One region of the Rhizobium sp. 22-785-1 genome, then DNA from elsewhere that is predicted to be linked to it. Evidence: riboswitches for the same ligand, from Rfam matches in the RefSeq annotation. Region 1 holds a riboswitch; the other holds the start of a gene.
What was found. Region 1 has a riboswitch for S-adenosylmethionine ahead of metA (homoserine O-acetyltransferase MetA). Riboswitches for the same ligand answer to the same signal wherever they lie in the genome.
Positions count from the first base shown of each region.

Region 2: another riboswitch for S-adenosylmethionine. It lies ahead of ACQZ5M_RS06215 (O-succinylhomoserine sulfhydrylase); the one in region 1 lies ahead of metA (homoserine O-acetyltransferase MetA).

Region 1 covers NZ_JBNWDI010000005.1:176,679-191,348, forward strand. The annotation lists gene ACQZ5M_RS12400 (ABC-F family ATP-binding cassette domain-containing protein) at 1-736, opposite strand, end outside; gene ACQZ5M_RS12405 (thiamine diphosphokinase) at 741-1,391, opposite strand; SAM riboswitch at 1,482-1,558, shown strand; gene metA (homoserine O-acetyltransferase MetA) at 1,621-2,547, shown strand; gene ACQZ5M_RS12415 (aldose epimerase family protein) at 2,646-3,671, shown strand; gene mtgA (monofunctional biosynthetic peptidoglycan transglycosylase) at 3,675-4,325, opposite strand; gene ACQZ5M_RS12425 (polyprenyl synthetase family protein) at 4,578-5,477, shown strand; gene ACQZ5M_RS12430 (OmpA family protein) at 5,677-6,339, opposite strand; gene ispG (flavodoxin-dependent (E)-4-hydroxy-3-methylbut-2-enyl-diphosphate synthase) at 6,407-7,657, opposite strand; gene ACQZ5M_RS12440 (MFS transporter) at 7,854-9,041, opposite strand; gene ACQZ5M_RS12445 (DeoR/GlpR family DNA-binding transcription regulator) at 9,038-9,862, opposite strand; gene pyc (pyruvate carboxylase) at 9,977-13,438, opposite strand; gene ACQZ5M_RS12455 (helix-turn-helix transcriptional regulator) at 13,559-14,296, opposite strand; gene ACQZ5M_RS12460 (glucan ABC transporter ATP-binding protein/ permease) at 14,628-14,670, shown strand, end outside.
Region 2 covers NZ_JBNWDI010000002.1:305,844-320,513, forward strand. The annotation lists gene ACQZ5M_RS06170 (ABC transporter permease subunit) at 1-353, shown strand, start outside; gene ugpC (sn-glycerol-3-phosphate ABC transporter ATP-binding protein UgpC) at 381-1,511, shown strand; gene ACQZ5M_RS06180 (sugar phosphate isomerase/epimerase family protein) at 1,551-2,456, shown strand; gene ACQZ5M_RS06185 (NAD(P)H oxidoreductase) at 2,640-3,221, shown strand; gene ACQZ5M_RS06190 (cold-shock protein) at 3,631-3,840, shown strand; gene ACQZ5M_RS06195 (hypothetical protein) at 3,962-4,207, shown strand; gene ACQZ5M_RS06200 (hypothetical protein) at 4,346-4,621, shown strand; tRNA gene ACQZ5M_RS06205 (tRNA-Gly) at 4,686-4,759, opposite strand; gene ACQZ5M_RS06210 (2'-deoxycytidine 5'-triphosphate deaminase) at 4,827-5,924, opposite strand; SAM riboswitch at 5,999-6,077, shown strand; gene ACQZ5M_RS06215 (O-succinylhomoserine sulfhydrylase) at 6,120-7,304, shown strand; gene apaG (Co2+/Mg2+ efflux protein ApaG) at 7,591-7,983, shown strand; gene ACQZ5M_RS06225 (Hsp33 family molecular chaperone) at 8,011-8,997, opposite strand; gene argF (ornithine carbamoyltransferase) at 9,258-10,169, opposite strand; gene ACQZ5M_RS06235 (aspartate aminotransferase family protein) at 10,228-11,436, opposite strand; gene ACQZ5M_RS06240 (GcrA family cell cycle regulator) at 11,888-12,427, shown strand; gene ACQZ5M_RS06245 (hypothetical protein) at 12,555-13,031, shown strand; gene phoB (phosphate regulon transcriptional regulator PhoB) at 13,102-13,785, opposite strand; gene phoU (phosphate signaling complex protein PhoU) at 13,808-14,524, opposite strand; gene pstB (phosphate ABC transporter ATP-binding protein PstB) at 14,615-14,670, opposite strand, start outside.

The DNA.
Region 1 (14,670 bases):
GCATGTTGCGCTTGCGCCGTGCCGTCACGCCATAGCGCATCCAGTGCTCTTCGCGCTCGATGGCCTTGCCGAGCTTGTGCTGCTCAAGCTCTTCCTCTTCCAGCACCTTGTCGCGCCATTCCTCGAAATGGCCGAAGCCACGGCTGAGCCTGCGGGACTGGCCGCGATCGAGCCAGACGGTGGCGGTCGACACCTTCTCAAGGAAGCGACGGTCGTGCGAAATCAGCACAAGCGCGCTTCGCGTCTGCTGCAATTCGCTTTCCAGCCATTCGATGGTCGGAAGATCCAGATGGTTGGTCGGCTCGTCCAGCATCAGAATATCCGGCTCGGGCGCCATCACTCGGGCAAGTGCGGCACGGCGCGCTTCCCCACCGGAAAGGCTCGAAGGATTTTCTTGGCCGGTCAGCCCTAGATGTTCGAGAATATAGCTGACGCGATACGGATCGTCGCCCGGCCCCAGACCCGACTCGGCATAGGCCTGCACCGTCTCGTAAGCGCCGAAATCCGGCGCCTGCTCCAGATAGCGGATCGTCGCGGACGGATGACGGAACACCTCGCCGGACTGCGCTTCCACCAGACCGGCGGCAATCTTCATCAGCGTCGATTTGCCCGAACCGTTACGGCCGACAAGGCAGATGCGGTCGCCCGGCTCCACCTGCAGATTGGCGCCGTCGAGCAGCGGGGTCACGCCGAAGGTCAGCTTGATGTCGTCGAGTTTCAGAATGGGGGGTGCCAAGGCATCAGGCTCCGGTCAGATCGTAAGGACGGGCAAGGACGATAGCCTTGCCGCTTTTAAGGCGAAGGCGAATGTCGCCCTCAGCCACGTTGGACATAGTGCGCGATGAGCCGAAGGCAAGCGCAAAATCACTGAGGGGATAGCGGGCGCTCTCGATATCGAGACCGGAAAGTGCGGTAAATCCCGCCACCGAGAACAGCGATCCGCGTGGCAGATCGAGGGCAAGTTCACCTTCAATCAGCGGAAACGCTTCTTCATTGCCGGAGGTCAGCATAACCTCGAAACCCCGCTCGGCCAGCGCCACGGCGTAAAGCAGATGAAACTGCGCATGGTCGGAGCGTTCCCCCGCCAGCGCGCCGACGAGCGTCAGCCGCTTCGCGCCGCGCGCCAAAGCCTCAGAAACGGCAATCTCGCCATCCGTTTCGCCTTTAGCAGCTGGAAAAGGCTGTTGCGGCACATCCGGCCATTCCTGCACTAGAAACGCATCGGCGGAATCGAAATCGCCCACCCACAATTCAGGTTGAAGCCCGAGCGGCCTGGCATGTTTCATGCCGCTGTCGGCAGCAATCACCCGCGATCCGGCAACCGCACGGCGCAGGCGCTCCGTCACGACGATATCGCCGCCCAGCAGAATGGTGAAATGATCCGATGTCATGCCCTGCCTTATCGCGAAACATCACCTCAAGGAAAGGCGCAAACGCCGCAAAAGGCGGCGATATTGATTTTTCAGCCAGACAGGATTATGACAGCCAGCAGTGGTGATTTGCCGACCGGCTTGCAGCCACTTTAAAGAAGTCGCTAAAGGGTCGAGGAAAAAGGCAATTTCCGAGGACCGGTCGCGATTTCGCTGCCGGTTTTTTTGTGTTTGGACGTGAGAGTTCGAGATGCCCATCAAGATTCCCGATACGCTGCCCGCCTTCGAAACCCTCGTCAATGAGGGTGTACGGGTGATGACCGAGACCATGGCGATCCGTCAGGATATTCGCCCGCTCCAGATCGGGCTTCTCAATCTCATGCCGAACAAGATCAAGACCGAAATCCAGATGGCCCGGCTTGTCGGTGCCTCGCCGCTGCAGGTGGAGCTCTCATTGGTGCGGATTGGCGGACACCGCGCCAAGAACACGCCAGAGGAACATCTGCTGTCCTTCTACGAGACATGGGAAGAGGTCCGTCACCGCAAGTTCGATGGCTTCATCATTACCGGCGCGCCCGTCGAGACGCTGGCCTATGAAGACGTGACCTACTGGGATGAGATGAAGAAAATCTTCGACTGGACGGAAACCAATGTCCATTCGACGCTGAATGTCTGCTGGGGCGCCATGGCGGCGATCTATCATTTCCATGGCGTGCCGAAGCATGAGTTGAAGCAGAAGGCCTTCGGCGTCTATCGCCACCGCAATCTCTGCCCTGCTTCCATCTATCTCAACGGCTTCTCCGACGATTTCCAGGTGCCGGTGTCGCGCTGGACGGAGGTGCGCCGCGCCGATATCGAAAAGCATCCCGATCTCGAAATCCTGATGGAATCCGAGGAAATGGGCGTGTGTCTCGTGCATGAGAAGCGCGGCAAGCGGCTCTACATGTTTAACCATGTGGAATATGACTCCACCTCGCTCGGGGACGAGTATTTCCGCGACGTCAATTCCGGCGTGCCGATCAAGCTGCCGCATGATTATTTCCCGCACAACGACCCATCACTGACGCCGCTCAACCGGTGGCGGAGCCATGCGCATCTGTTCTTCGGCAACTGGATCAACGAGATCTATCAGACGACCCCTTACGCATTGGAGGAGATCGGCAAGGCCTCGGCCTGACCGATCGCTTCTGCGAAAAACGCATTTTCCGACGTTGCGTCAGCCGCCAAAATGGCGCAACGTCCGGCACAAATTGCGAGCGATAGGGAGAATGTCGGATGAGTGACGCAAGCGTTCGGGAGAATTTCGGCCTGACAGCGACCGGCGAAAAGGTCGAACGGGTGACGATCAGCGCTGGCGGCCTGACGGCCAAGGTTATCACCTGGGGTGCGGTCATTCAGGATCTGCGGCTTGAGGGACATCAGCCGCCGCTGGTTCTTGGCTTCGACGGGTTTGACGACTATCCGAAATACTCCTCCTATTTCGGCGCGACACCGGGCCGAAACGCCAATCGTATCGGTGGCGGCAAGTTTTCCATCGACGGCAAAGACTACCAGCTGGAGCTGAACGAGAAGGGCGTGTCGCATTTGCATGGCGGAAGCGACGGCACGGGCAAGCGCAACTGGATGATCATGGAGCACGGACCAAGCCATGTCGTGCTGCAGATCATCGATCCCAACGGTCGCGCCGGCTACCCGGGCAATTGCACGATGACGGCAACCTACACGATCCGCGAGGGCGGCGTGCTGTCGGTTGTCTATGAGACGACGACCGACCTGCCGACGATCGCCAATGTCTGCCAGCATTCCTATTTCAATCTCGACGGCGCAGAGACCGCCCTCGGCCATCATATCGAAATCGCCGCCGATCATTATCTGCCAACCGATGAGCGCCAGATTCCAACCGGCGAAATCCGCTCCGTCTCCGGAACGGTCTTCGATCTGCGTGAGCCGACATTGATGAGCCGGAAGGACGACCATGGCGAACAGGTGCTCTACGACCACAATTTCTGCCTTTCGGCAGAGCGTGTGGCCAAGCGCATGGTCGCGCATGTCCACGCGCCAGCCTCCGGCATTTCGCTCGATGTTCACACAACCGAACCCGGCGTTCAGTTCTATTCTGGTTTCAAGCTGAACACTGCCGTTCCGGGACATGACGGACGCCATTACGGCCCCTTCGCGGGCTTCTGCCTGGAAACGCAGATCTGGCCGGATGCCATCAATCACGAAGGCTTCCCGAAAGCGATCCTGCGTCCCGGCGAAACGCTTCGCCAGGAAACGGATTACATCTTCACCAAAGACTAAAGCCTATCGGTCCAGCACGCAGCCGACATAAGCGCCGGAGCCTCTTGCCCGGCGCTCGATAAGCCCCGCGAGACGCTGCATCCCGCGACCGGGCTTGCTGGCATTGCGATCGATCGGGTTCGGCAAGGACACGGCAAGCAATGCTGCCTGCCGGGAGCTGAGTTTCGACGCTGGCACCTTGAAATGGTACTGCGCCGCGGCCTCGATGCCGTAGATACCGGGGCCCCATTCGGCGATGTTGAGATAGATTTCCATCATCCGCTGTTTCGACCAGATGAAGTCGGATACGAGCGCAAGCGGCAGTTCCAGTCCCTTGCGGATGAAGGACCGACCGTTCCAGAGAAATAGGTTCTTGGCCGTCTGCATCGGAATGGTGCTGGCGCCGCGTGTCGCCTCGCCTTCCAGTGCGTCATTGACGACTCCCTGCATCTGATTCCAGTCCACCCCGCCATGGAAACAGAACTGGCCGTCTTCCGACATCATCACCGACTGGATGAGCCGAGGCGAGATATCCTCCAGAGGCACCCATTGCCGGTCGTAGCCTTGGAAAGTCACCAGATCGGCAAGCATCAGCGTCGAGATGGGTCGGATGAAGGGAATGGCATAAACGGGGATCAGCAGATAGGGCAGGACTAACAGCGCCAGCAGAAACATGCCGACACGTTTGGCGAGGCTCTTGATATCCAATTTGGGCCTGCTCTCCTCGTCGGGAAGCGCCTCATACTCCCTTTCGCTTTCCGGCGTACTGCTCACATCCCGTCCCCACTCGTTCAGATCAAGCCTTTCATATTCCGCTCGCACCATCAAGGCTACTCACGAGGGCGAAGTTCCACACCCGTTCAACAAAACATTTGCCAGCCCTTTTACCCCATGCCAAACAGCCGCGAGATGGAAGGAAGCGGTGCCATGACATTCGAGACACGGCTGCGCGACAACGCGGCAAGCACGGAAAAACTGCTGGCAGAGATCCTGACGGGCAAGGTCGGTGATGACGAGATCGCACGGCCGGCCAACCTGCTGGATGCCATGCGCCATGGCGTGCTGAACGGCGGCAAGCGCCTTCGGCCTTTCCTCGTCATCGAGACAGCGCGGCTGCTCGACGGCAATGAGGCTGCAGCGCTGCGTGTGGGCGCCGCGCTTGAATGTCTCCATTGCTACTCGCTGGTGCATGACGATCTACCCGCCATGGACGATGACGATCTGCGTCGCGGCCAGCCGACGGTCCACAAGAAGTTCGATGAGGCCACAGCCATTCTGGCGGGCGACAGCCTCCTGACGCTCGCTTTCGATATTATCGCGAGCCCGCAAACGCCGCTGACCGGCGATCAGAAGACGGCACTGGTGTTGGCGCTTTCGCGCGCTGCCGGCATTGGCGGCATGGCAGGCGGTCAGGCGCTCGATCTGGCGGCAGAAAAGCAGGCGCCGGATGAAGCGGGCATCGTGACCTTGCAGACGATGAAAACAGGCGCGTTGCTGCGCTTTGCCTGCGAGGCAGGTGCAATCATTGCCGGAAACGACGCATCTCACCGCAAGACGCTGCGCAGCTTCGGCGAAAAGATCGGCCTCGCCTTCCAGCTTGCCGACGATCTTCTCGACCTCACCTCGGATGCCGCCACCATGGGCAAGGCCACCGGCAAGGATGCCGCTCGCGGCAAGGGCACGCTTGTGGCGTTACGCGGGGAAGACTGGGCGCGTGAAAAACTTCAGGAACAGGTGCGCGACGCGGCAACCCTGTTGGCCCCCTACGGAGAGAAGGCCGATATTCTGGTGCAAGCGGCCCGCTTCATAGCCGAGCGCAAAAGCTGAGAGCTAGAGCGCCATGCGTCTCACTGGACGCACCAAGGCGCTCTATCCTGTTTAATCTACGCATCATGCTTTTCCGAAAATCGATTCCGATTTTCGGGCCGATGTTGAAGCGCCTACCACGCCTGCACACCGTCTACACACACCAAAAAGGGCCGCCAAAGCAGCCCTCTTCGAAAACGATCATTGAGGTAAAAGGCTATCAGCCGTTTTGCGTCAACGGCGAGATCAGCACTTCTACGCGGCGGTTCTGGGCGCGGCCGTCGGGCGTTGCGTTGGATGCCACTGGCTGCGACGGGCCGAAGCCCATGGTGGATATGCGGCGCTGATCGACGCCCTGGCTTCCCAAATAATTGGCAACCGAGGCGGCACGACGCTGCGAGAGCAACTGGTTGTGGTTCAGGCTGCCGGTGGAGTCGGTAAAGCCGTTGACGTCGATATAGGTCTTGTTGAACTTGTTCAGAACGATCGCCACAGAGTTCAGCGTCGGGTAGAATGGCGGAATCACCTGGTCTTGATCGGTTGCGAAGGTGATGTTGGACGGCATGTTGAGAACGATGCTGTCGCCACGGCGCGTCACCGATACGCCTGTACCCTGCAGCTGCTGGCGCAGTTCCGCTTCCTGATTGTCCATATAGCCGCCGATCGCGCCACCGGCGAGCGCGCCGATACCGGCACCGATCAGGGCGTTGCGGCCCTTGTTGCCGCCGCCGATGGCTAGGCCGCCAACCGCACCGGCCAGCGCGCCAAGCCCGGCACCGCCCGCCATGTTGGAGACCTTCTGCTCACCCGTATAGGGGTCGGTCGTGGTGCAGGCGGACAGGTAGGTTGCGGCAAGCGCAAGAACAGCAAACTTCTTGATCATTGAAATCATTGCTCCGTGAGTTTTTGGAGGTAAGACACAGCAATTCTGGCATTTTCACGGTCGCTACTCACTCTGCCGCGTCCTTTTGGCCAAAACGTTTTTCGATATAGTCGATGACCAGCGCCTCGAAGTCCTGGGCGATATTCGGTCCGCGCAGTGTCAGCGCCTTTTCGCCATCGATGAAGACAGGTGCCGAAGGGCTCTCACCCGTGCCGGGTAACGAAATGCCGATATCGGCATGCTTGCTTTCGCCAGGGCCATTGACGATGCAGCCCATGACGGCGACGTTCAGCGCCTCGACGCCTGGATATTTCTCACGCCAGACCGGCATGTTCTTGCGAATGTCGTTCTGGATATTCTGTGCCAGTTCCTGGAAGACGGTAGACGTCGTGCGCCCGCATCCCGGACAGGCCGCGACCACGGGGATGAACTGACGAAAGCCCATGACCTGCAAAAGTTCCTGCGCCACCTGCACCTCGCGGGTGCGGTCGCCATTCGGTTCCGGTGTCAGCGACACACGGATCGTGTCACCAATACCCTGTTGCAACACATAGCCCATGGCAGCAGACGAGGCGACGATGCCTTTCGAACCCATGCCGGCTTCGGTGAGGCCGAGATGCAGCGCGTGGTCGGAGCGCTCCGAGAGCATGGAATAGACCGCGATCAGATCCTGAACCTGGCTGACCTTGGCAGACAGAATGATGCGGTTGCGTGGCAGGCCGATCTCTTCGGCGAGCTCGGCGGAAATCAGCGCCGATTGCACGATGGCTTCACGCGTGACCTGACGAGCCGATAGCGGAAAGCCCGCTTCCTTGTTCTTGTCCATCAGACTGGTCAGCAGTTCCTGGTCGAGCGACCCCCAGTTGACGCCGATGCGCACCGGCTTGTCATAGCGGATCGCCATCTCGATGATGTCACCGAACTGCTTGTCCTTCTTGTCCTTGAAGCCGACATTACCGGGATTGATGCGGTACTTTGCCAGAGCCTCGGCACAGGCGGGATGGTCGGCCAAGAGCTTGTGGCCGATATAATGAAAATCACCGACGAGCGGCACATCCATGCCGAGCCGCAGCAAACGGTCGCGGATTTTCGGAACGGCGGCAGCACTCTCATCCCGGTCCACGGTAATGCGGACGATCTCCGAGCCCGCGCGATGCAGTGCCGCGACCTGCTGGACCGTTGCATCGATATCGGCGGTATCCGTATTGGTCATGGACTGCACCACGACGGGTGCGCCACCGCCGACGATAACGCCGCCCACATCGACGGCAACGGAGGCGCGGCGTGGCTTCGGATCGTAATCGGAGTGTGCGTTCATGACGGTCTCTACAACTGCGGTGAGTGTGGTCTTTCAGGTGGATCAAGGCGAGCGCCTTGTCAACATCGAAGCAGTCAACTGGTAGTTTACTGCAATCGTGGCGAAATTCGAGCCTGTCTGCCAGCTTACCAAAACGAAAGCGCTTCCACGGGCAATGGAAGCGCTTTGATGAAGTGGAGCAGGCAAAGTCTAGTCTTCAGTGTCCACTTGCGCCATCCGCATGGCGTGCGAGCCTGGAGAGCAGCAGCACGACGACATGCAGAAGCGGAATGAACAGGAAGACGGTTGCAAGACCGGTATGTTCGGCAATGAAGCCGATGGCCGATGGTGCAACGAGAATACCGGAATAGCCCATGGTGGTGACCACAGACAGACCGATCCCCGGCGCCAGTCCCGGCATGTTGCCCGCGGCGGAGAAGGCAATCGGCACCATGTTGGAAATGCCGATACCCGCAATGGCAAAGCCGATAATGGCGATGAACGCGTTGCCAGCTGTACCCGCAATCAGAAGCCCGACGATCGACATGATCGAGCAGACCTGCAATGTGCGCACTGCTCCCAGACGCTCGCGCACCAGATCGCCGGCAAAGCGCATGACGGCCATGGTGAGGGAGAAGGCGGCGAAGGCAAAGCCCGAAACGGCAACCGACGCACCAAGCTCGTTGCGCAGGTAGAGCGCGCCCCAATCAAGCACCGCACCCTCCGGCACCATGGAAAACAGCGCCATGAGGCCGATGATCCAGGGAAGCGGTGTGAGCGGCAGGCGGCCTTTCGGGCGCTCTTCTTCCGGATGCGGACGATCCACCATCACGCGCGGCCAAGCGATCGCCAGCAGCGCTGCAGAAATGATGGTCAGGGCAATAGCGTGGCCGTAAATACCGATCTTGGTGATCAGCAAACCGCCAAGACCCGCGCCGATCAATCCGCCAAGGCTCCAAAAGGCGTGGCAGGAGGACATGATGGCGCGCCGCATGCCACGCTCCACAGCAACGGCATTGGCATTCATCGCCACATCCATGGCACCCGTCAGCCCGCCGAAGAGGAACACGGTGATCACGCCCGCCCAGACGGTGTTGGAGAGTGTGATGAGAAGCAGCGTCGGCACGAAGATCGCCGCACAGAACAGCGTGACCGAGCGCGAGCCGACACGGGCGATCTGTGAACCGGCCACCGGCATGCAGGAAAGCGAGCCAAGACCGAAGACGAGAATGACCAGACCAAGTTCGCTCTCGCTCAGGGAAAGACGCTTGGCGAACTCGGGGATCATCGGCGCCCACGACCCCATCATGAAACCATTCATGAGGAACAGCAGGGAAACGCCAAAGCGTGTGCGCGTCATATAGGGGGTGCGGGCCGTGGAGACGGACATCGGGGAGCCGGTCATGCGGGCTGGTCCTTCAGTGAATGCGGATGGGATGAGGCACGGGTATTGCGCCCGGCAAGATGAATATCGAGCTTGTGTCTGCGCAGATCGCGGACAAAGGCTTCGTCGGCGTCATCTTCCAGAACAAGGGTGAGATCGGGGTTGAGCGGCGCCACATGGAAGGCGGCTCCCGCGCCCAGCTTCTCGCTGGTAATCGCAGCCATAGTTCTGCGGCTCGCCTTGCAGGCCAGTCGCTTGAACGTGGCGTCCTGATAGATATCGGCTGAAAGGCCGTCGGCAGCGGTCATGCCGCAGACGCCGAGGATACAGAGATCCGGCCGCATATCATCCAGCTGCGCAATAGCCGTCATATCGATGGCGGCACCGACGGCAGGATCGATCCTGCCACCGACGACGATCAGTTCCAGGTCGGCACGGCCTGAAAGTTCTGCCGCGATAACCGGCGTATTGGTGATGACCGTGAGCCCAGCGCCCTCCGGCAGATGCCGGGCGATGGCAAGATTGGTGGAACCCGCATCAAGGAAGATCGTCGCTCCTTGCGCGATGCACGCGGCAGCCGCTTGGCCGAGAGCATCCTTGCGGTCCTGCATATCCGTCATACGATGGCTGAGTGGCACGGTCTTGCCACTGGCAATCAGTGCGCCGCCATAGACCCGTTCGCACAGGCCGCGCGCTGCCATATCGCGAAGATCGCGCCGGATCGTGTCTTCCGACACATCGAATGTCTGCGCCAGGTCCTGCGCTAGAACGCGCCCCTTGCTTTGCAGCTCGGCGAAGATGAGCGTCTGGCGCTCGCTGACAAAGTGATCGATCTTAGACATTCGGCATCAACATGTAGAATCGTGTATAAACATGCATACATGCGCGATGCCTCACCTACAAGCAGAAATGCCCGCACAATGGCGGGCATTCTTGTCACTCTTGATGTCGGTTCGTTACTCTGCGTAGACGACCAGCAAATCCTTGGCGTCGATCTGGTCGCTTGGGCGAACAAGCACTTCGGCGATCTTGCCATCCCGCTCGGCGTGAAGCGCGGTTTCCATCTTCATGGCCTCGATGGAGACCAGAACGTCACCGGCCTTTACCTCTTGACCGGCATTGGCGAAGACGCGGGAAATGACACCCGGCATCGGCGCGCCGACATGCGCGGCATTGCCTGGTTCTGCCTTCCGGCGAGCAGCGGCGCCCGTTGCGCCATGGGCGCGGTTCGGCACCTTGATGCGGCGCGGCTGGCCATTGATTTCGAAGAACACCGTGACCATGCCCTTGTCATCGACGCCCGACGACGCCTGGTTGACGATGACGAGCGTCTTGCCGCGTTCGATATCGGCAAACAGTTCCTCGCCATCTTCCATGCCGTAGAAGTAAGCATGTGTCGGCAGCACAGACACCGGACCGTAGGTCTCCGAAGCCAGCGCGAAATCGGTGAACACCTTCGGATACATCAGGTAAGAGGCGAACTCGAAATCATCGACCGGACGCTCAAGCTTGGTTTCGATTGCCTTGCGCTCGGCCTCCAGATCGGCATCTTCCAGCAGCGAGCCTGGACGGACCGTGTAAGGCTTATCGCCCTTCAACGCCTTTTTCTGCAACGCTTCTGGCCAGCCACCCGGCGATTGGCCGAGATCGCCCTTCAGCATGGAGACGACCGAATCGGGGAAGGAGACTTCCTTCTCCGGGTTTTCGACATCGGCCACCGTCAGATCCTGGCTGACCATCATCAGCGCCATGTCGCCGACGACCTTGGAGGATGGCGTGACCTTGACGATATCGCCGAACATCTTGTTGGCATCGGCATAGGCCTGCGCCACTTCGTGCCAACGGCTTTCGAGACCGAGCGAGCGCGCCTGCTCCTTGAGGTTGGTGAACTGGCCGCCGGGCATTTCGTGCAGATAGACTTCCGATGCCGGTCCCTTGAGATCGCTTTCGAAGGCGACATACTGGTTGCGCACGGCTTCCCAATAGAAGGAAATGCGGCGGATCCACTCGGCATCGAGACCGGTATCGCGCTCCGAACCGGCCAGCGCCTCGACGATGGAGCCGAGGCAAGGCTGCGACGTGGTGCCGGAGAAGGCGTCCATCGCCGCATCCACGGCATCCACACCTGCATCGACGGCGGCGAGCACTGTTGCGGCAGCAATGCCGGAGGTGTCATGCGTGTGGAAATGGATTGGCAGGCTGGTGGCTTCACGCAGCGCCCTGAACAGCACCTTGGCGGCGGCAGGCTTCAGAAGGCCCGCCATATCCTTGACGGCAATGATATGGGCACCGGCCTTTTCCAGCTCGACTGCGAGGTTGGTATAATATTTGAGGTCGTATTTCGGGCGCGCCGAATTCAACAGGTCGCCCGTATAGCAGATCGTCGCTTCGCAGAGCTTGTTCTCCTCGGCGATCGCATCCATCGACACGCGCATGTTTTCGACCCAGTTCAGGCAGTCGAAGACGCGGAACAGGTCCACGCCGCCCTTGGCCGCCTGACGGACAAAGTATTTGACGACATTATCTGGATAGTTCTTGTAGCCGACGCCATTCGCGCCACGCAAAAGCATCTGCAAGAGCAGGTTCGGCGCGCCCTCGCGGATCAGCGCCAGACGCTCCCACGGGTCTTCAGTGAGAAAGCGCATGGAAACGTCGAAGGTCGCGCCACCCCAGCATTCCAGCGAGAGAAGCTGCGGCAAAGCCTTGGCATAAACACTTGCCACGCGAGAAATGTCATGAGTGCGCACGCGCGTTGCCAGGAGCGACTGGTGGCCGTCGCGCATGGTGGTGTCGGTGACGAGAACGCGCTTTTCGTTGCGCATCCACTCGGCAAAGCCCTTTGGCCCAAGTGTGTCCAAAAGCTGCTTGGTGCCATCCGGCGTTGGCGCGTCGATGTAGGGCACGACAGGCTTGACGGCCTTGTCGGAGGGCATTGCGCGGCCCTTGGTCTCCGGGTGGCCGTTGACTGTCACATCGGCCAGATAGGTGAGAAGCTTGGTGGCGCGGTCCTGACGCTTCACCTGGGCAAAAAGCTCTGGCGTCGAGTCGATGAAGCGCGTCGTGTAGGTGTTGTTCCGGAAGCTCTCGTGACCGATGATAGCCTCAAGGAAGGTGAGGTTTGTCGCCACGCCGCGAATACGGAATTCGCGCAGCGCACGATCCATACGGCTGATCGCTTCATCCGGCTGCGGCGCCCAGGCGGTCACCTTGACGAGAAGCGGATCGTAATAGCGGGTGATCACGGCGCCGGTATAGGAGGTGCCACCATCCAGACGAATGCCGAAGCCCGAAGCGGAACGATAGGCCGTTATACGCCCGTAGTCCGGAATAAAATTGTGCTCGGGATCTTCGGTGGTGATACGGCACTGCAGCGCGTGGCCGTTAAGACGGATATCCTTCTGCTCGGGAACGCCCGATTCCGGCGTGCCGATGGCTGCACCTTCGAGAATGTGGATCTGCGCCTTGACGATATCTATGCCGGTGACGACTTCGGTCACCGTGTGCTCCACCTGGATGCGCGGATTGACCTCGATGAAGTAGAATTTGCCGGTATCGGCATCCATCAAATATTCGACCGTGCCTGCGCCGATATAATTCGTCGCCGATGCGATCTTCAGCGAGTAACTGGCAAGTTCCTGACGCTGCGCTTCTGTCAGATAGGGCGCAGGCGCGCGCTCGACCACCTTCTGGTTACGGCGTTGGATGGAGCAGTCGCGCTCGAAGAGGTGAACGACATTGCCATGCGTGTCGCCAAGGATCTGGCTCTCCACATGGCGGGCACGCTCCACCAGCTTTTCGAGATAGACTTCATCCTTGCCGAAGGCCGCCTTGGCTTCGCGCTTGGCTTCGGTGACTTCGCGCGCCAGATCTTCCTTTTTGCGAATGGCGCGCATGCCGCGACCGCCACCGCCCCAGGAGGCTTTGAGCATCACTGGATATCCTATTTCCTCGGCCATGCGCTCAACCTGGGCGAGATCATCCGGAAGGGGTTCAGTTGCCGGAACCACCGGAACGCCAACCGAGATCGCCAGATTGCGAGCCGCTACCTTATTACCGAGCTGGCGCATGGTTGAAGGTCGTGGGCCGATGAAGGTAATGCCCGCCGCATCGCAAGCATCGACGAATTCGGGGCTTTCCGACAGAAGGCCGTAGCCTGGATGGATAGCGTCTGCGCCAGACAGCTTGGCGACGCGTATGACTTCCTCGATCGACAGGTAGCTCTCGATCGGTCCCATATCCTTGGCAAGGTGCGGACCGCGACCGACCTGATAGCTTTCATCCGCCTTGAAGCGATGAAGCGACAGCTTGTCCTCTTCCGCCCAGATGGCGACCGTTTTTATACCGAGCTCGTTGGCGGCACGAAATACGCGGATTGCGATCTCCGAACGATTGGCAACGAGAATTTTCGATATCTTCAAAACGGCCTCCCAAGAACCTAGAGCAAGTCAACATGCTGCAGCGCGAAACTAAGCAGTAAAATCAGATGTTGGAAAGGCCGATTTTCAACTTCACGGTTCTGGTGCGCTCGTCTGGATGCGTCAGGCAATCAGACCACAGCGAAACGCAAGCGCGATAACATGCTGACGGTTGCGCGCGTCGAGCTTGCGCTGAATACCATTGATGTACCAATCCACCGTGTGGCTCGAAATGGAAAGGGCGTGGCCGATCTCCGGGGAGGTGTTGCCGAGCGCCAGCAGGTTCAGCACATCCCGTTCCCGGCGCGTCAGTTGCGCCACCGAAAGATTGGGGCGAGCCAGCAGCTCTTGCATGTGACCGGCAAACTCGGCAAGACGCCAAAATGTGGCGCGCATGGCCGCATCAAGGGTGCAAAGCTCTGCCGCGCTAAACTCGCATCCCCGACCACTGATGAAAACGCCACCGAGCAACCCGTTGCGACCATGGATCGGAAAGGCATATCCTTCGTCCAATCCAGAGCGCGCCGCATCCTGAAAAAGTTCCGAGGCCCGTTTGCGATGTGTCGCCTGCGACAGAAATGCGATCCCATCACGCCATCTGAATGGAACTTGCATCAGGCAGAACGCTCTCTCGACCGGATCCACTTCCACATATTTCTTGGCGCGGTAAAGGTCAGCCCAGCCATCCGGCAAGTGCTCTGAAAGAGTGATGTCGGTGACACTTGCATGGCTGACGACGCGGCGGAAGACACGGTAATGATCGAACCCGTAGTGGCTGATGAGGCTTTGAAAAACGGAAAGAAACTCGCTCCTTCCCATGGGCTCGGCATGGGTGTAGAGAAAATCAAATACCTTCTGCATTTCAAGACGTATCCTGGCACTCGAATAGATCGTGACCGTAGCGAGAGGGGCCCTCCTGCCCTCATGGATCAGGCGTTGTCACGACAAAATTGCAATCAGTCCACAGCACTACAAAACTTATCCGCGAATTATGATGATTTGACAATCTTTCGCGGCAAATTTCCGACCTGCGATTCTATTGGCCTCGCGCCGAGAATCCCCGTTAAGCGCCCATTCATGTAGAAAGTGCAATAAAACAACTGCTTGCCTAACCCGCAATCGCCCTTGTCGCTCAAGGCTTCAGGGTTTCGCCCCAACCGGGCACGACTGAAATGAAGACGGGATTTGGAAATTGACACTGTTTCAAGTTTACACGCGCGCACTGCGCTACCTTG
Region 2 (14,670 bases), on a different contig from region 1:
TCTTCATGACCCTGCCGGACGAGTTGGCCGAGGCGGCGCGCATGGATGGCTCCGGCCCGATGCGTTTCTTCGTCGACATGATCCTGCCGCTGTCACGCACCAACATGCTGGCGCTGACGACGATCATGTTCGTCTATGGCTGGAACCAGTATCTCTGGCCGCTCCTGATGGTGACCGACCCGTCCTATAAGACGGTAATGATGTCGCTCTCCAGCCTCCTTCCTTCCGAAAACGGCACGCCTGACTGGAACGTCACGCTTGCCGGTTCCCTCATCATCATGTTGCCGCCTCTTCTCGTCGTCGGGCTTTTGCAGCGCTGGTTCGTGCGCGGCCTCGTCTCCACCGAGAAATGACAGCTTACAGAACAGGAGTTCCAGACCATGGCGCAAATCGACATTCTTCAGGTGCATAAATCCTACGGCAAGACCAAGACGCTGCACGGTGTCGACCTGATCTTTCCGTCGGGAGAATTCGTCGTCATCCTCGGCCCGTCCGGCTGCGGCAAATCCACGTTATTGCGCATGATTGCCGGGCTGGAAGATATCACCGCCGGCGAAATTGCCATTGCCGGCAAGGTGGTGAACCGGCTGGAGCCGCGTGAACGCGGTTGCGCCATGGTGTTCCAGAACTATGCGCTCTATCCGCATATGACGGTTGCCGACAATATCGGCTATGCGCTGAAGGTGGCGGGCGTTGCCAAGACCGAGCGTCGCCGCAGGATCGAGGAAACGGCGAAGATCGTCGGCCTTTCCGATTACCTGGAGCGCAAGCCTGCGGCGCTGTCCGGTGGCCAGCGTCAGCGCGTTGCCATGGCGCGCGCCATCATTCGTGAGCCGGATGTGTTCCTGTTCGACGAGCCCTTGTCCAACCTCGACGCCAAATTGCGCGTCACCATGCGCGCAGAAATCCGCAGGCTGCATCAACGGCTGTCCGCAACATCGGTCTTCGTCACCCATGATCAGGTCGAGGCCATGACGCTGGCGGATCGACTGGTGATCATGAACAAGGGCAATGTCGAACAGGTTGGGCAGCCGCTCGACATCTACAACCGGCCAGCCAGCACCTTCGTCGCCTCCTTCATCGGTTCGCCCGCCATGAACCTTTTCAATGCCAAGGTGGATCGCGCAGGCGGCTTGGTGAGCTTCGGCAACTGGGCGACCCCGCTGCCGATGAGGATCGCGGGCGCCGTGTCTGGCGATGACATCATCGTCGGTATCCGGCCGGAACAATGCGTTGTCTCGCGCAGTGGTGAAGGCATTTCGGCGGTGGTCGATTTCGTCGAGGAACTCGGCTCCGGCCGCATTGTCTATGCCGATATCCGCGGCCAGATCTTCGCCGCCGCCATCGGTGAAGACCTCACCGTCCGTCCCGGCGAGCGGGTTATGCTGCAGTTTCCCGAAGCGCAGCTCCACTTTTTCGATCCCAACACCGAACGCCGGATCGATCCGGATTTCGCACCCGCCAACGCGACCGACTTCACCAACAAGGATGTTTTCGCCCATAGTGCCTGAACGTCTTGCGCTTTCCCTGTCTGTATCAAGGACCCTGACATGACTTCCATCATTTCTGCTGTCGGCTTTTGCAACGCCACCGGGCGCGGCGATATTTCCACCCTGGATTCGTCCCTGAAAATCATTGCCGATACCGGCGCCAGCGCCTGCGAAATCGGCATCTATGGCGAGGAGATCATCTCCGGCGGTCGCATCATCGAAGACCGTGCGCAGCGCGTGCGCGATATCGTCAAGCAGTATGACTTCAAGAAACTGTCTCTGCACGGCCAGATCGTCTCGAACTTCATGGACCGCGAGCATCTGCATTTGCAGAAAAAGGTCGTGCGCGCCATGCTGGAACTCTGCGACCGGCTGAGTGCCGGCGTCCTTGTGCACCACAGCGGCAATGCGATCCTTTCCGATGGCATGAGTGGCAGCGATCTCGACCAGATGGAGCGTGAGGCTCTTTTCGAAATGGCCGAGATTGCCAAGACCTATGGCGTGCGCATCGTTTTGGAAAACATCTTCACCACAGAAGACGGCCAGTACCGCCAGACGCCATCGCAAGTGGCTGAAACGGTGAAGGCCGTCGGCCATGACAATCTCGCCGCCCTGATCGATTTCAGCCACGCCTATATCGAATCCACCTTCAAGGGTCTCGATTTCCGCGAGGAGCTGCGCGCCATGGCGCCCGTCACCGGCCATCTGCATGTGCATGACAGCTTCGGCCTACCCTACACGATGAAGAAGTTCTACCACCCGGCAGAAGCCACAGCGCTCGGCATCGGCGACCTTCACCTGCCGATCGGCTGGGGCGATATCGACTGGGAGGACATTTTCTCCGAGCTCACCTTCCTGCCCGACACCACCCTCATCATGGAAATCAGCGCAGAACGCTTTGCCGACCAGCAGCCCGCTTGCCTGGAGCGGGCCTTGAAGCTGGCCGATGCGGTGAACAAGCGGTAACGGCCAATCAACAGAGCGAGGGGCCGCCTGCGCTGGCCCCCTGCTCCAACGATCTCTGCTGAGGCACGATGTCGTGACAGGATTGAAGTGCCGGTCCTCCCTTCATACCTAGACCGCCTGGACGGTGCTATAACCGGCACGGTCCTTGAACGCTGCCGCGTCGCCTGCGGTCGTCTGGTCACTATGAAGGACATCTCCGTTATGAAGATTTTGGTCGTCATCGCCCATCCGCGTCAGAACTCACTGACACATCAAGCGGCGCGCGCTTTTGCCGAGGCAACGCAGGCGAACGGCCACGAGGTCGAGTTCGCCGATCTGGTGGCGGAGAACTTCGACCCGGTGCTCAAAGCCGAGGACGAGCCGGATTGGAGCGGGCGAGATATAGACTTCGCTGAAGATGTTCGGAGAGAGATGGAGCGCGTGGAACGCAACGATAGCACTGTGCTCTTCTTTCCGGTGTGGTGGTGGTCCATGCCGGCGATCCTAAAAGGATGGATCGACCGCGTGTGGGCTCAGAACTGGGCCTTTGGCGATAAGACCTATCCGCATAGGAAGGTGCTGATGGTCGGCATCGCCGGTGCAACGGAGAACGACTACCGCAAGCGCGGCTATGACGTTTCCTTTCAGACACAGTTGAAAGTCGGAATCCTCGATTACTGCAGTGTGAAAGAAGGCAAGGTCGAGATTCTATATGGTTCGCTCGAAGACGACGCGCTCGCGGCCGAGCTTATTACGAAGTCGAAAGAGCTAGGCGGTGCGTTCTAGCTCCCTACAAACGCCAGGCTTTCATCTACGGGCAGGATGTTCGCGATAAAAAGCTGGTGAAGCATTTGTAGTAGCTGAACGCGGCACCATCCTGCGCTGTGCTTGAATCAGACAGTGCGCTTCCCACTGATATAGCCGGAATCGAGGCTGTCTTTGCGGCGCTTAAGTATGTAACGCAATCCACGCCGAGCACAACCAAAAGATGAACATCGGTAAAGTTAAAAACTTTTCGTTGACTCCCGGAGTGAACCCGTCTATAGATACGTCATCGATCTTTTGCTTGCCGAGCTTTGTCTACCGCGCGATTGGCACCGCGCTCTAAGCGAACTTCTCTTTCAAAAATAGTCGGTTTTTACCCGCGTTGCATTCGTTGCGCGGTCGTTCACTCTATGCTTTGAAAGGGTTCATTATGACCACTGGCACAGTTAAATGGTTTAATTCCACTAAGGGCTTCGGCTTCATTCAGCCTGACAATGGCGGCGCAGACGCGTTCGTTCACATCTCGGCTGTCGAACGTGCAGGAATGCGCGAACTCGTCGAAGGCCAGAAGATTGGCTTCGAACTCGAGCGCGACAACAAGTCGGGCAAGATGTCTGCGACCAATCTGCAGTCCGCATAAGTGAGATCGGCTCCTCTTTGACCACGGATGTACTGGCACTGCCGGGAGCAATTTCATTCGAGGCCAGGCGTTTCGCCTGGCCTTTTTTTATTTCGGCGTTTGGCCGGAAAGGTAAATACCCATGACAGAAACACACAGCAAATCTCGCCAGCAGGCAGAGCTTGCCTTCGGCAAGCTTCAAACCCCATTCTTTGCAAAAAATCACGCCGCGGATGAACTGCAAGCTGCCGTCGATGCGCGTGACGCAAAAACAGCCAGGCTGAAGGCAGCTCGCCTTGCAAAAGAACTGGCAGATCGCAAGTCAGTGGCGGATGCTCCGGCAACCAAACGCAGCAAGAAGACGCCGTCGGCCTGCTCCACATCTTAAATCGTGGTGTGATCCTCAGGTCTCGCTCACTGAGCGTTGAGGCCTTGTTTTATTGCATACAGTTTTCGCAGCATCTCCTTATGGTTTTGCGCAACCCTTCGGTGAGAGCCAAGAAACCCAGCAAAACAGGTGGGACGCATGTCAACAACAGCCAACGAACTCAATGCGACCAACACAGCATGGCAAATCGCGATGCAGGAAATCCTCCGGGTGGTCATCCGCGACCTTTACCAGGCCAAGGGTGAAGCGTATTTCAAAGAGCACATCGAACGCATCGAAGCCGCAGCAGTCGACAGTATCCAGACAGATCTGAGATTTCGCGGAACGGACGAATGGACGGAAGTCCTCGTCAAGGAAAAAGCCAGCAACTTCGTCACATCCTTGCTGACATCGTTTACGTATGACCGCGCCTGAAGGTACGACTCTTCGGCGTTTTCAAGCGATGTGGTGTAGGGCGACAAACCCTTTGGAAGGTAGCTGGAGCGGGTGAAGGGAATCGAACCCTCGTATTCAGCTTGGGAAGCTGCTGCTCTACCATTGAGCTACACCCGCATATCTCAAAATTTCCGACAGAACGAAGCGGCTGTCAAGCCAAACGCACGTCTTTGCCCTCGACCGATCACTCGGCGCGGAAATGCTTGGAGAGCTTCAGGCCTTGGGCTTGGTAGTTGGAGCCAAGACCGGTGCCGTAGAGGCCATCGGGTTTGGTCAGCATATGCTCGTACACAAGACGTCCGACGATCTGGCCGTGTTCCAGGATGAACGGTACCTCGTGGCTTCTGACCTCAAGGACGGCGCGGCTGCCGGTGCCGCCGGCGTTGGCGTGGCCGAAACCGGGGTCGAAGAAGCCGGCATAATGCACGCGAAATTCGCCGACCAAGGGATCGAAGGGTGTCATTTCGGCAGCGTAGAGCGGAGGCACATGCACGGCTTCACGCGAGACGAGTATGTAGAATTCATCCGGATCGAGGATCAGTTCGGCGCGGCCACGTGAGTAGAGAGGCTCCCAGAAATCCAGCACGTCATGGGCTGCCTTCTTGTCCACATCGACGACTGCGGTGTGGTGCTTGCCGCGATATCCGATCAAATTGTTTTCGCCAAACCCTTGCAGATCGATGGACAGTGCGATGCCGCCGCCTGAGACGTTCGGCGTGTCGCTGGCGACCAGAATTTCGTTGTCGTGAAGGGTCTGCAACTCACTCTCGTTCAGCAGCGAGTGGCCGATCCGGAAGCGGATCTGCGACAGGCGCGAGCCTTGGCGCACGACGATGGGGAAGGTGCGCGGGCTGACTTCGAGATAAAGCGGACCTTGGTAGCCTGCCGGGATCTTGTCGAATTCCTGCGCCTGGTCAGTGATGACGCGGGTGAAGATATCAAGGCGGCCGGTGGAGCTTTTCGGGTTTGCCGAAGCGGACATATCGGCGGGCAGCGCCAGCGTTTCCATAAGCGGCACGATATAGACGCAGCCGGTTTCCAGCACTGCACCTTCGCTCAGATCAATCTCATGCAGACGCAGTCGATCAAGCTTTTCGATGACCTTGGTGCCTGGGCCGGGCATGAAGCTTGCACGTACGCGGTACGCCTTGGCCCCGAGACGCAGGTCGAGGCTTGCCGGCTGGATCTGATCCGCATCCAGCGCCCGCTCGCTCTTCAGGTGGCCGGAAGAAAACAGCGCCCGTATCGCGCCATCGGCCAGAATACCTGTGGTTCTCGTCATCGTCATTGCCCCTGTTCCGCGCCGACAAAATCAAAAGCAAGCCATTGACGCAAGTTGTTAACGGCAGTAAGGCAATCTTATCCCGTGGTGATTTGGCCGGTCGGCTTGCAGCCACGTTAAACAAGTGGCTAAAAAGACCGGGTGCTTGCAACCGGTCTGCTTTTGCGACCGGTTTTTTTGTTTGAAGGTGATCAAATGAGCAAGAAATGGCGCCCGGCAACGCAACTCGTACATGGCGGTACGCTGCGCTCCCCCTACGGTGAAACGTCCGAAGCCCTCTACCTGACCCAGGGCTTTGTCTACGAAAACTCGGAAGCCGCCGAAGCGCGCTTCAAGGGCGAGACAGATGGATTCATCTACGCGCGCTATGCAAGCCCGACCAACGACATGTTCGAAAAGCGCATGTGCCTGCTGGAAGGTGCCGAAGATGCCCGCGCCACGGCATCCGGCATGGCCGCTGTCAGCGCTGCCATTCTCTGCCAGCTGAAGGCCGGCGATCACATCGTTGCGGCCCGCGCGCTTTTCGGTTCCTGCCGCTGGGTGGTAGAAACGCTTGCGCCGAAATACGGCATCGAATGCACGCTGGTCGATGGCCGCGATCTTGCCAACTGGGAAAAGGCGATCAAGCCCAACACCAAGCTGTTCTTCCTCGAAAGCCCAACCAACCCGACGCTGGAAGTGGTGGATATTGCTGGCGTTGCCAAGCTTGCCAACCAGATCGGCGCAAAGGTCGTTGTCGACAACGTGTTTGCGACGCCGCTCTTCCAGAAGCCTCTGGAGCTAGGCGCGCATATCGTCGTTTATTCCGCCACCAAGCATATCGATGGTCAGGGACGCTGCCTCGGCGGCGTGGTGCTGTCGGACAAGAAGTGGATCGAGGAAGAGCTTCAGGATTACTTCCGCCACACTGGCCCAGCACTTTCTCCCTTCAACGCCTGGACGCTGCTGAAGGGTATCGAAACGATGCCACTGCGCGTCAAGCAGCAGACAGAAAATGCCGGCAAGATTGCCGACTTCCTGGCCGACCAGACCAAGGTTGCCAAGGTCATCTATCCGGGCCGGGCCGACCATCCGCAGGCTGATATCATCGCACGGCAGATGTCGGGCGGCTCGACGCTCGTCTGCTTTGAGTTGAAGGGTGGCAAGGAAGCGGCTTTCAAGCTGCAGAATGCTCTGGAAGTCGTCAAGATTTCCAACAATCTCGGCGATGCCAAGAGCCTGATCACCCATCCGGCGACCACGACGCACAAGAACCTGACGGATGAGGCGCGTGCGGAACTCGGCATTTCCGGTGGCACGCTGCGTCTGTCTTGTGGAATCGAGGACACCGACGATCTGCTGGAAGACTTTGCAGCGGCGTTGGCCAAGGTTTCTGCGTGATATAGAGTGCCCGGTGATCGATCACCGGGCTTTATTCTTCATTTTTCCAAGCTTCTGCTCGTCACGCGAGGGCGGCACTAAGGCTTGTATTATTTTAGAGAAACCATGGTTTCTCTACTCTCTTTTTATGATTTTGTGCGTATTGAATGGAGAAACACTCCTGATACGCAACGCTTTTGCCTCGTAACGCATTGAAACTACGTAGTCCCAGTCAACGGACATTCCCGTCCTTCATTCGGTGTAGTAGACTAAAATGCTAGAGCCAGAGACAGCCAAGGTCGCGAACATGTATCGTGCATCGACAAGAGAGATAGAGGTCACCGTCGATCCATATTATCTCGAAGAACAATCGGACCCGGACGATAGCCGCTACGTCTGGGGATACACGGTCGTGATCACGAACAATTCCGACCAGGCTGTGACGCTGGTCAATCGTTATTGGCACATCACCGATCAGACTGGAGTGGTGGACGAAGTTACCGGACCCGGTGTTGTCGGTGAACAGCCATACCTGAGGCCAGGCGATAGCTACGAGTACTCTTCCGGCTGCCCGCTGGACACACCGTCGGGCATGATGTTCGGCCATTATGAAATGGAGACAGACACAGGTGAGGTTTTCACCGTGGATATCCCGGCCTTCTCCCTGGATAGCCCAGGGCTCGCACGGGTATTGAACTGAGCGGGGCTTTCACCCCGCTCTTGAATTTCAAGCCTGCAGCTCTTCGACAGGATAACGATAGGTCGTTGAGCAGAACTCGCAGCTCACCGAAACGACGCCATCTTCCTGGCTGTCTTCGATTTCTTCTGCCGAAAATCCAGACAGCACGCTCTTGATCTTCTCGCGTGAGCAACTGCATTTGTCGATGATCGACTGCGGCTCGTAGATGCGCACGCCCTGCTCGTGGAAGAGCCGGAACAGCAGCCGCTCCACCTGCACCTGTGGATCGGTCAACTCGTCGGTGTCTACCGTGTCGATGAGCGCTACCGCTTCGGTCCATGCGTCGTCGTCGGCTTCCGCGAACGTGCTCTCATCACCGTCGCCACCATGAAGATCGCGGGTGCGCAAACGCTCCGGCGCCTGTGGCAGGAACTGCGCGATGATGCCACCGGCACGCCAGCCACGACGTGGCTTACCCTCGCTGTCGCGGTCGAAAAACTCGGCAACGCCCAAGCGCACCCGCGTCGGCAACTGTTCAGACTGACGGAAGTAAACGCTTGCGATTTCCTCCAGCGATGAACCGTCCAGAGGCACGATGCCCTGATAGGGCTGCATGCCCACGCCCTGATCGATGGTGAAGGCGAGAATGCCGGTGCCAAGAAGCTGCTCGGGCGATGTTTGTCCAGCCGCCGTCGCTTCTGCCAAACGATCTTCATCGAAGCGGGCATAGGCGCGCATGTTTTCCGGCGCGGTAAAATCTGCGACCAGAAGATCGACGGGACCATCGCCCTTGGTCTGCACCGTGAGCTTGCCGGAGAATTTCAGCGACGTGCCGATCAGCGCCGTCAGCACCAAGGCTTCCGCCAGAAGCCGGGCGACAACGGGCGGATAATCATGGCGCTGCAAGATCGCGTTCAAGAGCGGACCGACCTGCACTGCGCGTCCGCGAACGTCTAGCCCTTCCACCTGGAAGGGGACGACCTTATCGTCGCCAGCAAAGTTCATATCATCCAGTTCTACGGTCACGGCCGCCATGGTCCTGCTCCTTCTTACCTGCCGTCCGAAATGCGGATGCGATCGCCACGTTTTCGGTCGCGATCAGCAGGTCTTTTGTGCGGTTCTCGCAAAGATAAAGCGGGGAATGGCAAAACGAAACCATCCCCTGCCCAAATGTCGCGATAAACGATTGATGAAACGCCGCCGTGAACCGGCAGCACTGGTTGGCGTAGAGATGGGGCGTCGCGCTGGAAATTCAAGTTTCCGGCGGCGCCCCTCGCTTTTACCCTAACTCCAGATCAGATGACGCCCATGCACCAGGCAATCACGGCCTTCTGCGCGTGTAGACGGTTTTCCGCCTCATCGAAGACCACCGATTGCGGGCCGTCGATCACCGCATCGGTCACTTCCTCGCCGCGGTGTGCGGGCAGGCAATGCATGAAGAGCGCCTCGCTATTGGCCTTCTTCATCAGGGCTTCATTGACCTGATACGGCTGGAAGATGTTATGGCCGCGCGCCTTGTGCTCCTGGTTCATGGAGACCCAGGTATCGGTGACGATGCAGTCGGAACCGGCGACGGCGCGCTCGGCATCGTGGCACAACATAATCTCGCCGCCATTGTTGCGCGCCCAGTTTAGATACTTGTCCAAGGGTTCAGAGCCCATGGGCACAGCCATGTTCATCTTATAGCCGAAGCGGGCAGAGCCCTCGACCAGCGAATGCAGTACATTGTTGCCGTCGCCCGTCCAGGCAAGGGTCTTGCCCATCACAGGGCCGCGATGCTCTTCGAAGGTCATGATGTCGGCCATGATCTGGCAGGGATGCGTCTCGTCGGTCAGGCCGTTGATGACAGGAACCGTGGCATGTTCGGCAAGCTCCAGCAGACGGTTATGATCGGTCGTGCGGATCATGATAGCGTCCACATAGCGCGACAGAACCTTTGCCGTGTCGCCGATGGTTTCGGCGCGGCCAAGCTGCATTTCAGTGCCGGAGAGAAATAGCGTTTCGCCACCCAGCTGGCGCATGCCGACATCGAAGGACACGCGGGTCCGCGTCGACGGCTTTTCGAAAATCATCGCCAGCATCTTACCGGCGAGCGGCTTGTCCGCCGTTCCGTTCTTGGTCGCGATCTTGCGGCTCTTTGCGTCTTCGAGAATGAGCCGCAGGTCTTGCGAGCCGACGGCCGAAAGGTCGAGAAAATGCTTTGCCATTTAATTTAGTCCCATCAATGCGGGCCACCCTTTACGCCGGCCCTCGATGCGCCTTGTGTCAGGCGCTCTTTGCCAGTTTGGTGGTAAGTGCTTCAGCGGCCTTCTCGATGCGCGCAAGCCCGTCACGCGCTTCTTCAGCGGTGACGACCAGCGGCGGCAACAGGCGGATGACGTTATCGCCCGCCGGCACACCAAGAAGATGTTCTGCGCGCATTGCCTGAAGCAGATCGCCGGAAGGAATCCGCGCCTTGATACCAAGCAGAAGACCTTCGCCACGGATTTCCTCGATGACATCCGGATAGCGATCCTTCAACGAAGCCAATCCTTGGCGGAAGACGAGCGCCACGTCGCGCACGTGCTGGATAAAGCCTTCAGCCAGAACGATATCAAGCACGGCATTGCCAGCGGCCATGGCCAGCGGGTTGCCGCCATAGGTCGTCCCGTGCGAGCCGGCGGTCATGCCGGATGCGGCGTCTGCCGTTGCCAGGCAAGCGCCGAAAGGGAAGCCGCCGCCGATGCCCTTGGCAACCGCCATGATGTCGGGCGTGACGCCGGACCATTCATGCGCAAAAAACTTGCCGGTACGGCCAACGCCAGTCTGCACTTCGTCGAAGATCAACAAGAGGCCGTGCTCTTCGCAAAGCGCCCGCAGCGTACGCAGGAACTCAGGCGCGACGACGCGGATACCGCCCTCACCCTGGATCGGCTCGATCAAAAGGGCTGCCGTTTCAGGCACGATAGCAGCTTTGAGCGCGTCGAGATCACCGAACGGCACCTGATCGAAACCCTCGACCTTGGGGCCGAAACCCTCCAGATATTTGGCCTGGCCGCCAGCCGCGATGGTGGCAAGCGTGCGGCCATGAAACGCGCCTTCAAAGGTGATGATGCGGAATTTTTCCGGGTGGCCGTGGGTGTATTGATAACGGCGTGCGGTCTTGATGGCGCATTCCAGCGCTTCGGCGCCTGAGTTGGTGAAGAACACCTTGTCGGCAAAAGTCGCATCGGTCAGCCGCTTGGCCAGCACTTCCTGACCTGCAACCTCATAAAGGTTGGACAGGTGCCAGACCTTCTCTACCTGCGCCTTCAGAGATTCAACCATATGGGGATGGCTGTGGCCGACGGAGGTCACGGCGACGCCCGCACCGAAATCGAGATATCGCTCGCCGGTTTCCGTGATCAGCCAAACGCCCTCGCCTCGTTCGAAGCGTAAGGGGGCTCTGGAAAACGTATCGAACAACGGCCCGGATTTGGGGGCAGTTTCGGCCATGGCGACATCACTCCTTACGTCAAGTCGGGACAGACGACTGTCAATAGGGCTAGCGGGTTATCCCTGCCCTGAAAATCAAAAATGCCGCCTCGCGGCGGCTTGCATGCTGTCTTCATTGCGAGGTCACTATTGTCACTTCCCCACCTAATGTCAACAAATCTCGGCACTTTCGGGCATTTACAAGCCTTGGTAGGCAAGCTTCCAGCAACCACCAACTGTTGCCTTTCTGACTCACACGGGAAGCAAGTTGGGGAAAACCGGAAAATCGATTCCAGATGATTCCTGCGACTCTTGTCACGGAGTCAACCGACGATTAGGTTAACCGTCAATTACTAGACTGCAATGCGGCGGAACTAGTCACCTACAATCTGGCAAATGGCCTGCGCGTGGTTCACTCCACGGCATCGTAGGTGGATTCTGCCCGAAACAACGCGACGAGCGGAGAAGCGGCATGAACTGGACGGACGAACGAGTAGAAAAACTCAAGAGATTATGGTCCGAAGGGCTTAGCGCAAGCCAGATCGCAGCACAACTGGGCGGTGTGAGCCGCAATGCCGTCATCGGCAAGGTTCACCGCCTGAACCTGCCAGGTCGCGCCAAGGCTGGCGGCACGGTCGCCACGTCGCGCCCTGCGCCTAAGCGTCCTGCAGCAGCGCCGCGCCCAGCAAGCTACACGGCTGCTCCGGCCCGTGTCGCAACGAGCCGTCCTGCACCTGCACGCACCACTGGCGCTCTCGCGTTCAAGGAAGACATGGAGATCGACGCGGTCGAGCCCATGGAATATGTCCGCTCTTCCAACAATGTCGTCATCCCGATCTCGCGTCGCCTGACACTGACGGAGCTGACCGAACGTACCTGCAAGTGGCCCGTCGGTGACCCGCTCAAGGACGACTTCCACTTCTGTGGCTGCGAAGCAGCTGAAGCGTCGCCTTATTGCAAGTTCCACGCGAAAATGGCTTACCAGCCGGTGAGCGAACGCCGTAAGGCGTAAGGCTCAGTTTCAAGACCATTTCGAAAAGCGGGCTTCGGCCCGCTTTTTTTGTGCGTTCCTTCAAGCGTTTCCTCGATCCAATTGGTCCAGACTTGCCTGCAGCAGCGATCATGCGCAGACTACCACCATGAACGCGATCGACACGCTCTACGACTATATCTCGGTCCTATGGACGAAGGTGGTCAAAACGCCCTTCCCTCCGATCCCGCGCCGCGCACGCGGCGACGGGACGGTATATGTCGAATGGCGACGGGGTCGCTACTGGCTGATCTGCGAAGAGCGTGGCGAGGAGTATTGGCGGCGCGAGGCGAACGACATGGACGATGCCGCGTTCCAACTGATGTCGATCGTCTCGAGCGCGTTGGTGCGCGATCGAGAGCTTGAGTTTCGGCAAAAGCAAGCCGGTCGCTCTGGCGATCCTGAGCGCTACTCGCGCTGGAACTGGATGTATCAGGAAATCGAGCTGATGAACGACATCAAGGAGAGTTATGGCGCTCGAACCAGAGCCCACTATGAGGAGGTGCTGGAACGCAGCCCGCTATCGCAGGACGAAATAGACGCCGCGCGCTATCCCCTTCCTACCTCAAGATCTGACGCCTCGTAGCCATATGCTGGAGGCTGCTGCGTCAGAAAATCGGAGCGCTAGCCATGATAGAAAGCGCTCCCTAAGGCAATCAGGCTTCCATGGAATATCCGGCACCGCGAACGGTACGGATCACATCCTGCATGCTTGAGAAGTTCAGTGCCTTGCGCAGGCGACCGACATGGACGTCTACCGTGCGTTCATCCACGTAGATGTCATGTCCCCAGACGCCATCGAGAAGCTGAGATCTGGAGAAGACGCGTCCCGGCGACGTCATCAGGAACTCCAACAGACGGAACTCGGTCGGCCCAAGGCGGACTTCGCGGCTCTTGCGGTGAACGCGGTGCGTCTCGCGATCGAGTTCAATATCGCCGCATTTCAGCACGGAGGATAGAACCTCGGGCTTGGCGCGGCGCAACATCGCCTTGACGCGTGCCATCAGCTCTGGCGTGGAAAAGGGCTTGACGACGTAATCGTCAGCGCCCGTTGCCAGACCGCGCACCCGTTCGCTTTCCTCGCCGCGTGCCGTCAGCATGATGATCGGCAGACGCTCGGTTTCGGGCCGCATACGCAGGCGACGGCAAAGCTCGATGCCGGAGACGCCCGGCAACATCCAGTCAAGGATGAGAAGATCCGGCGTGCGCTCCTGGAGGCGGATTTCCGCCTCGTCGCCACGCGGAATAGTGTCGACGTCATAGCCTTCGGATTCGAGATTGTAACGCAGGAGGACGCTCAGCGCCTCCTCATCTTCGACAACGGCGATTTTCGGCACCATGGCTCCAGATCCTATCTGCCGCTTACTCGGTCACAGCGCCGAGCGTGTTGGAACTATCGTCCTTCGGACGCTCACCTGCAGGCTGGCTGCCGGTGGTCATGTAGTAGATGGTCTCGGCAATGTTGGTCGCGTGGTCGCCTACACGCTCGATGTTCTTGGCGCAGAACAGAAGATGCGTGCAGGTGGTGATGTTGCGCGGATCTTCCATCATGTAGGTCAGAAGCTCGCGGAAGAGCGAGGTGTACATGGCGTCGATCTCTTCATCGCGCTCGCGGATGGCCTGGGCCTTTTCCGCCGAACGCGTGGAGTAGACGTCCAGCACTTCCTTCAGCTGAACCAGCGCCAGTTCCGAAAGGTGCTCCAGGCCACGCGCCAGTTTACGCGGAACGCCGGTGCCTGCCACTGCAATGACGCGCTTGGCGGTGTTCTTGCCCAGATCGCCGACGCGCTCGAGGTCTGCGGCGATGCGCAGCGAACCGATGATTTCGCGCAGGTCTGCGGCCATCGGCTGACGCTTCGCGATCGTCACGATCGCCTTGTCGCCGATTTCACGCTCGGCGTGATCGAGGATCGTATCGTCGGAGATGACCTTCTGCGCCAAGGCCGCATCGGAATTGACGAGCGCGCGCACGGCGTCGGCGCACATCTGCTCGGCCAGTCCGCCCATTTCGGCGATCCGGCGGCTGAGGAACTTCAGCTCCTCGTCATAGGCTGACATGATGTGGGAATGTGTCGGCATAGTCGTAATCTCCAGTTTCGAAACGCCCTGTCGCAAGCCTTTTGTTGGCTCAAGCGACAGGCGCGGTGGGATGCGCGGGCAACAGCAGGATCAGCCGAAACGACCCATGATATAGTCCTGGGTACGCTGGTCATCCGGGTTGGTGA